One region of the Aliiglaciecola aliphaticivorans genome, then DNA from elsewhere that is predicted to be linked to it. Evidence: predicted binding sites of a transcription regulator. Region 1 holds the regulator's gene; the other holds the start of a gene.
What was found. Region 1 encodes FliA, which starts transcription of late flagellar genes. Its sites were predicted from a motif close to CTAAAGNTNNNNNNNNNNNNGCCGATA; they were not measured.
Positions count from the first base shown of each region.

Region 2: ACYVIL_RS08530 (flagellar protein MotY) is a predicted target of FliA. The motif match lies at 2,429-2,455, and genes of this name have one in related genera.

Region 1 is NZ_BAAGTF010000097.1:44,875-49,310, forward strand. Features, by position in the region: gene flhA (flagellar biosynthesis protein FlhA) at 1-8, shown strand, start outside; gene flhF (flagellar biosynthesis protein FlhF) at 63-1,445, shown strand; gene ACYVIL_RS21950 (MinD/ParA family protein) at 1,442-2,308, shown strand; gene ACYVIL_RS21955 (RNA polymerase sigma factor FliA) at 2,305-3,036, shown strand; gene cheY (chemotaxis response regulator CheY) at 3,075-3,458, shown strand; gene ACYVIL_RS21965 (protein phosphatase CheZ) at 3,492-4,259, shown strand; gene ACYVIL_RS21970 (chemotaxis protein CheA) at 4,273-4,436, shown strand, end outside.
Region 2 is NZ_BAAGTF010000015.1:55,881-60,316, forward strand. Features, by position in the region: gene purF (amidophosphoribosyltransferase) at 4-1,530, shown strand; gene rnt (ribonuclease T) at 1,666-2,292, opposite strand; gene ACYVIL_RS08530 (flagellar protein MotY) at 2,497-3,360, shown strand; gene glpQ (glycerophosphodiester phosphodiesterase) at 3,415-4,419, opposite strand.

The DNA.
Region 1 (4,436 bases):
GTCAATAAAATGGCGCAGAGTAATTTATTTAAACTAGACCAGATGCTTCTTTGGGGGGCAATGTGAAAATTAGACGTTTTATCGGAAAAGACATGCGTGATGCACTTAACCAAGTTAAAAAAGAACTTGGTGGAGATGCAGTGATTATGTCCAACAAGAAAACTTCGGAAGGAATTGAGATTGTTGCGGCATACGATCAAGCAAAACCGGAAGCCATTGGCGAACCTAATCACATTAATATGCAACCTAGCACCGGTGTGAATAGTAGCGCAACCACTGGGAAGCATGCCCAGTCACATTCTAGCAGCGCTAAATTGACCCAAGGGCAAAGTGCACCAGCTAGTAAGCAAAAAGTCCCCAGCCTAAGTGAAATTATTGGTGATACTGGCCCAGACAGTTTGCGTGAATTACTCGAAAAGCAAGCCGCTGCGAATTCTTCCGATGCCCAGAGTGAAAGCCATGTTCACAACGTGAATAACCTAAGTCAGGTAAAAAATGCTACCCCTGAAACGGTGTCAAGTTCCGCCATAAGTGAAATAAAGAGCGAGTTGAATTCGTTACGAAACGTTCTTCAATTTCAAGTTTCTGGATTGCTCAAGCAAGAGCGTCAAAGTGCTCATCCTATGCATGGATATTTAACCTCACGATTAGTTGATATGGGCATAAGTAGCCAAATTGCCGATGACATAGTGTCTTATACCCCCGAAAATGCAGATGAAAGACAAGCATGGTTATTTTTACTTAAACTATTGTCTAATCGTATTCAAACCACGGGTAATGCTATTCTTGCTGACAAAGGAGTGGTTGCCCTTGTGGGACCTACGGGCACGGGTAAAACCACAACTATTGCAAAATTGGCTGCTAGAGCCGCACAAAAGTACGGCGCAGACCAAATTGCCATGGTGACAATTGATTCCTATCGTATTGCAGCTTTTGAACAATTGGCAACTTACGGTAAAATTATTGGCTGTAGCGTAAAAAAAGCACAAAACGCAGAAGAATTGTCAGATATACTCTTTCAACTACGCAACAAACGTTTGGTTTTAATTGATACTGCCGGTTTTGGGCAAAGAGATTCTCGCTTAATCAAGCAGTTAGATACCTTAAATCAGCATTCATGTGCTAACATCAAGAAGTATGTTGTAATTCAAGCCAATGCTCAATATAAAGTGTTGGAACATACTCTTAGTGCATTTAGCACAACTGATTTGCAGGGATGTATTTTAACCAAGCTCGATGAGAGTTATAGTCTCGGAGAAGCGTTAAGTGTGGCAATAGAACATAAGCTAGCTGTAAGCTATTTAACCGATGGGCAACGAGTCCCGGAAGATATTAAAGTTGCAGATGCGAAGTTTTTAATCTCTGCAGCAGCTAAGCTTTATAAAAAATATGGTTTGATCCATACTGCTAATTCAGAACAGAATAAATCGGCATTAGCAATATGATCGACGACCAAGCGAGAAGCTTAAGACGAATGAATCAATCTCGATTAATTAAAGTGATTGCGGTAACCGGTGGCAAAGGTGGAGTGGGTAAAACTAATATCACCTTAAATACGGCTATCTCAATGGCTAAAATGGGCAAGCGCGTCATGGTATTGGATGCTGACTTAGGGTTGGCAAACGTTGACGTCATGTTAGGCTTGCGAGTAGAAAAAAATCTTTCCCATGTTTTATCTGGTGAGTGTACCTTAGATGAAGTCTTAGTGATGGGACCCCATGGGATTTTGATTGCGCCGGCAACCTCCGGTACCCAATCAATGACGGAGCTTAGTCCGACGGAACACGCTGGTCTGATCCGAGCATTTAGTGAATTGCGCACTAATATAGACGTGCTTATTGTCGATACTGCGGCAGGTATTTCCGATATGGTGTTAAGTTTCTCCAGAGCCTCTCAAGATATCATGATGGTGGTATGTGATGAACCAACGTCACTCACTGACGCCTATGCTCTGATTAAGTTACTGAATAGAGAGCATGGTGTGTTTCGCTTTAAAATTGTGGCTAACATGGTGCGTAATATGCGCGAAGGTCAAGAGTTATTTGCTAAGTTATCTAAAGTGACTAACCGCTTTCTTGATGTTGCGCTAGAGCTCGTCGCTACCGTTCCTTACGACGAAAATATTCGAAAATCCGTTCGCAAACAAAAAGCCATTGTAGATGCATATCCAGGTTCACCAGCATCTGTGGCCATTAGAGGACTCGCAGATAAAGCTATTCATTGGCCAATCCCTAATCAACCAGGTGGGCATTTAGAGTTCTTCCTAGAACAACTTGTCAGCGAGAAAATGGTAGGTGGGCAACGGTGAATAAAAGGGCAGCAGCTTATCAACAACAAGCCGATTTGGCTCAACTTGTAGAAAGACATGCTTCCTTGGTTAAGCGTATTGCGCATCATTTGTTAGCCAGGTTACCAGCCAGTGTTTTAGTGGATGATTTAATTCAGTCTGGCATGATTGGATTGCTTGAAGCTGCAAAAAATTTCGATGGCTCTAAGGGGGCAAGTTTTGAAACCTTTGCAGGGATCCGTATTCGCGGTGCCATGTTAGACGAAATCCGCAAAGGCGACTGGACACCAAGATCTGTTCACAAAAATGGTCGGGCAATCACCCAAGCTATTAATCAGGTTGAACGTGAAACAGGTAGAGATGCCAGAGACGTAGACATCGCTGAAAAGTTAGAAGTCAGTTTAGCTGAATATCATCAAATGTTGAATGAAGTTAACGCTGGCAAAATTATCGGTATCGAAGACTTGGGCATCACTGAAGATGTTATTTCTACTGAGCAAAATAAAGGCAGTGATACGCCATTTCAAGATTTACTACAAGGTTCATTTCAAAAAGCATTAGCCCATGCAATCACGACATTACCAGAACGAGAAGCAATCGTCTTGTCATTGTATTATGATGAGGAGTTGAATCTTAGGGAAATTGGCGAAGTACTCGAAGTCAGTGAGTCTAGAGTGAGCCAAATTCACAGTCAAGCAATGCTAAAACTGAAAAGCAAAATGCAATCTTGGCGATTAAGCGAAGAATAATAAAACACCATTTGATTTAATCCTCATTGGAGATAGTTTTGGATAAAAATATGAAAATTCTTGTTGTTGATGACTTTTCAACGATGAGACGTATCATCAAAAATTTACTTAAAGATCTGGGATATACCAGTGTTCAAGAAGCCGATGACGGCAGTACCGCACTACCTATGCTGCAACAAGGTGACTTTGATTTTGTGGTAACTGATTGGAATATGCCAGGAATGCAAGGAATTGACTTGCTCAAAGCAATACGCGCAGATGATAGTTTAAAACATTTACCTGTGTTAATGGTTACTGCTGAAGCTAAAAAAGAGCAAATTGTTGCGGCCGCGCAAGCCGGTGTAAACGGTTACGTTGTAAAGCCTTTTACTGCGGCAACGTTAAAGGAAAAACTAGACAAAATTTTTGAGAGACTTGGTTGATAATTAATCTGTAATGAAGTTAGGAGTGTCTATATGACCGGTTCTAATAAAGCTCCAATGTCTCTTGATGATGCTAAAAAATTAGTTGAGTTGCTGGAGCGTGGAGATAACCAGGCAGCCAGTGAATTACTTGAAGAAACCTCGTTAACTAATTCTGTTGAATTATTTGCAGAGGTGGGGAAATTGACCCGCCAACTTCATGATTCCCTGAACAGCTTTCAACTCGACGAACGTATTTCAGATTTAGCCAACGAAGATATTCCCGATGCGCAAAGTCGTCTCAATTATGTTTTAGAAACGACCGAAAAAGCAGCAAATAATACAATGGATGCCGTGGAAGCGAGTATGCCAATTGCTGAAAAACTGCATTCCGGAATTAGTAATTTGCTACCGGAATGGAAAAAGCTGATGACGAGGGAATTGCAACTGGGTGAATTTAAATCCTTGTGCAATGACTTGGATGCTTTGTTGGAGGAGTCTTCAAAAGATACCGATAAATTGACAGGCTTGTTAACCGATATACTGATGGCTCAAGGGTATCAAGATATTACCGGACAAGTGATACGCAGAGTCATTGAACTTGTAAAAGAAGTGGAAGATAGTTTAGTCCATATGTTGAAAGTCTTTGGTGCTTCTGAAACCAGTCCATTAATCACAAAAGCAGATGAAAGTCCTCATAAATCTAAAGCTGAAACAGAAGTGGTGAAAGCTGAAGGACCTATTATTGATGCAGAATTGCGAGATGATGTAGTTACCAGTCAAGACGATGTAGATGACTTATTGTCTAGTCTAGGGTTTTAAGAGGTATTTATTCATGTCTTTTGAAGTTGATGAAGAGATTCTACAGGACTTTCTAGTAGAAGCAGGTGAACTACTAGAGCAACTGCAAGAGCAGCTTGTAGATCTTGAAAACAACCCTGATGATTCTGACTTATTGAATGCGATTTTTCGTGGCTACCACACGGTAAAAGGGGGGGC
Region 2 (4,436 bases), on a different contig from region 1:
TGCATGTGTGGTATTGTCGGAATTGTTGGAAAGAGTGCAGTAAATCAAGCACTTTATGACGCGTTAACTGTGCTTCAGCACCGTGGGCAAGATGCCGCAGGGATCATGACTGTTGATGATAAGATGTTCCATCTTCGAAAGGCCAATGGTTTGGTGCGAGATGTGTTTCATAACCGCCATATGCAGCGATTAACGGGGCAGTTTGGCATTGGCCATGTGCGTTACCCTACGGCTGGCTCTTCAAGCTCTGCAGAGGCGCAACCCTTTTACGTTAACTCACCATTTGGAATCGCCTTTGCCCATAATGGGAATTTGACCAATGCCCATGATTTACAAGATGAGGTATTTCGAATTGCTAGACGGCATATTAATACCACCTCTGATTCAGAATTATTACTAAATATCTTTGCCCATGAGTTACAACAAAGTGCAGGATTAACCCTAACCCCAGAAGATGTTTTCACCACTATTGCTAATGTACATAAGAAAATTCGCGGAGCCTATGCTGTAGTTGCCGCTATTATCGGCAATGGTATGGTTGCATTTCGAGACCCATATGGCATACGTCCACTTGCATTAGGGAAGCGTAAGACCGAGCAGGGCGATGAATATATGGTTGCCTCTGAAAGTGTAGCTTTAGATGCAGTTGGTTTCACCTTTATTCGTGATGTTGCGCCTGGTGAAGCAATCTACGTAACCGAAGAAGGGGAATTGTTTACAAAACAATGTGCTCAAAACCCTAAAAATGTTCCCTGTATTTTTGAATTTGTGTATTTTGCTCGCCCTGATTCATTTATCGATGGCATTTCCGTATATGCTTCTAGGGTCAATATGGGGAAAAAACTAGGGCAAAAAATAGCTAAAGAATGGGCTGATTTAGACATTGACGTGGTGATCCCTATTCCTGAAACCTCTTCTGATGTAGCGTTACAGATAGCCATTGAACTCGATTTGCCGTATCGACAAGGGTATGTGAAAAATCGCTATATCGGTCGTACATTTATCATGCCTGGGCAAACCTTGCGACGTAAGTCTGTGCGCCGAAAGTTGAATGCGATCAAATCTGAGTTTAAAGGTAAAAATGTGCTTTTAGTCGATGATTCAATTGTTCGCGGTACTACCTCTGAGCAGATCATCGAAATGGCTCGTGAGTCAGGGGCTAAAAAGGTGTATTTTGCCTCAGCTGCGCCAGAAATCCGCTTTCCAAATGTCTATGGTATTGATATGCCCAGTGCCAATGAGTTAATTGCATATGGACGTGATATCGACGAAATTAGCGAGTTAATTAAAGCTGATGGCCTTATTTTCCAAGATATTCAAGATCTTGTTGAAGCCGTAAGTGCCGAGAACACGGCTATCACTGGCTTCGAAACATCAGTATTTGACGGTGACTACATTACCGGTGATATCGACCAAGTGTATCTAGAAAGAGTCGATGGAGCCCGTTCTGAAGGGGCGAAAAAGTCGATGATTCAAACAGAGTTGAGTAACTTGGAAATGCACAACCTTGATTCCGATTCTGATGAGTAATGCATATTAGCTAGGGCAGGGTATCCCTTCCAGTATTAGATTCGTTAAGGTGAGGCTTCGGCCTCACTTTTGTTTTATCGCCTTAAAAACCTCTACTGCTTGCCAACTAAGTCAAATTTATATGGTTAATATCGCTCACTCAATGGGCCATCCACCCAGGGCTTTCCACTTATTAACCATATAACAAAATAGTTCCGCTGTTTTCTTTGTGTCGTAAAGCGCCGAGTGGGCTTCACGCTGATCAAATTCAATTTTTGCCGCTTCACAAGCTTTTACAAGCACCGTCTGACCTAGGGTTAAACCCGCTAAACTAGTGGTATCGAATGATACAAATGGATGGAAAGGAGTGCGTTTAATATTACACCGTTCAATTGCGGCGTTGACAAAGCCTTGGTCGAACGCAGCATTATGAGCAACAATTACAGAACGTTGGCAATCTGCTGCTTTTTGTTCTTTACGAATTTCTTTACATAAATTTTTAATTGCTTCTGTTTCGTCAATAGCGCCCCGTAAAGCACATTGGGGATCGATACCATTAAAGTCTAAGGCGGCTTGTTCGAGGTTGGCCCCTGCAAACGGATTAATATGATAGTGGAAGGTTTTATCTATCTCTATCTCTCCACTGGCTGTCATTTTCAATGTGACTGCGGCTAACTCTAACAAAGCGTCAGTTTGTGCATTGAATCCAGCTGTTTCGACATCAATGACGACTGGGAAGTACCCTCTAAATCGTTGGTTCAACAGGTGAATTGGCGCAGACATGATAACCTTACTAATTGACAAAATAGCTTGCTATTATGTCAACCTTTACAGCCTTGTACCAGTTCAGTTGTGAATATGTTGGTAAGCATTTGCATTCGTTAGTAGTAGTTGGTTATTATCTATACACATTAGGGGATTAAACTTTTTGATTCAAATGTCGATACCTACTATGAATAAACCCCATTTACTGGATTTGTGTTTGATATGAAAACCTGCGCGATTTTTTTGGGCTTAACCCTAAGCTTTGCTAGTCAGGCTAGCTTGCGACACTATGCTGCACCTATTGAGGATTCTCAGTGGCAGGTCAGTCAAAAAAGTCGCTTACAATGTACTTTAAGTCATCAGCTACCAGGTTACGGCGAGGCGGCTTTTTATAGCTCAGCATCGAAACAGCTAAATATGGAGTTTGAGCTGCAGATGTTACGATTGCCAAACACCTATTCGGTGGCGTCTGTCTATTCTGTGCCTCCCAAATGGATGCCAGGGCAAATGCAACGAAAAATTGCACAAATGCCCATTCGTAAACAATACAACAGTGATCTACCGCAAAAAGCGGCGTGGACAATGTTATCCGAATTAGAAAAAGGCTTTTGGCCAACCCTTTATTATCAAGATTGGTACAGTGATTTTGATCGTATAGCCGTGGGGTTGAATGCCAGTAACTTCGCAAAACCTTACATTGAATTTGCTGAGTGTGTTGCCAATTTATTACCCTTTGCATTTGAAGATATTGCTTACACTGTATTGAGTTACAACAGTAACAGTACAGATCTAACCAAATATTCTAAGAAGCGTTTGCAGATGATAGGGGATTACCTCAAAGAAGATACTGATCTTGAGTTGGTATTGTTAGACGGGTATTCAGATAGTTATGGCGGTCGTTGGAATAACGAACAGCTGTCCATTCGTCGAGGGGAAGAAATAAAAGCGTATTTCACTGAAATGGGTGTTGATCCTGATCGCATAGAGGTCACCGGACACGGTGAGCGTCGTCATGCTGCCACCAACACTAATAAGATGTCTCGCGCTAAGAACAGACGCGTTGTTATTCGAATGGCCAAACCTTAATTTACACAGCTCGCAGGGCCTATTTGGTTTTGCGAGCTATTTCCCGAGAATAATTTAGCCTTTTGGCTTTACCTCATTTACCTGCTTATCGATATAGCTTTTTACCTCATCGGTAAAGTCGGTAAATAATCCATCTACTTTTAACTGTTCAAATAAAATCTCTAGGGTTTGTTGGGATGAATACTCTTTTGGTAGCTCGTCTTTTCTAAATGTATAAGGGTGAACGAGCAAACCTGCCTTGTGAGCATTGGCAACTAAAGTTGTGGGTCTGTTATGTTGAAAATTGAATACTTGTGGTATCCATGGCCCAATGCCTTGGGCGACCTTAGCAATAGCTTTAAGGCCTTCGCTGGTTTTTAAGTAATCATAGTCAGACTCAGATTCCTGCCAACTGTTCTCCGCAATGAGTTGAATGAGTTTTACCTTTGCCTGCAATTCAGTGCTAAGTCGTTGGGTTTCTGCAAAGTCAAAACACTGTACGTAAACATGGCTGTCTTGGTTGTCTAAACCGTGTTTACGTAGGATATTGAGTGTTATTTGGCTAAGGTCGGCACCATTTTTTTGGTGCCAACGGGGAGATTTAATTTCCACATAGAGGCCAACGTTTCGTTTAAATTGACGATTAAGTTGTTGAATTAAATTAATTTGTTGTTCAAATGTGGCGATCTTGAATGGTGACTGTCCATGATAACGTTGGGGGTAAACCTGTTCGCCTTTTTGGGTTGTACGTTCATGTACATTTAAGGTTTGCAATTCTTCTAGGGTGAAGTCAAACGCATAATATCGACCATCAGTCCGATGACGCTTAGGAAAGACTTGTTCGACGTTGGTCACGGTTTCCAAGTGAATATCATGCAATACCACCGGGATTAAGTCTTTACTTAAGACCAAATCTTGTTCTATAAAGTCCGCCCCTTGGGAAAATGCGAGGACGGCGGCTTCTATGGTATGCTCTGGTAAATACCCAGAAGCTCCGCGGTGGGCGATAATCGTTGGCTTAGCATAAAGTTGCGTACCAAACAGGCACAACCACATTAACAACGGAAATTTGTACGACATACCTTCCTACCTCTGTT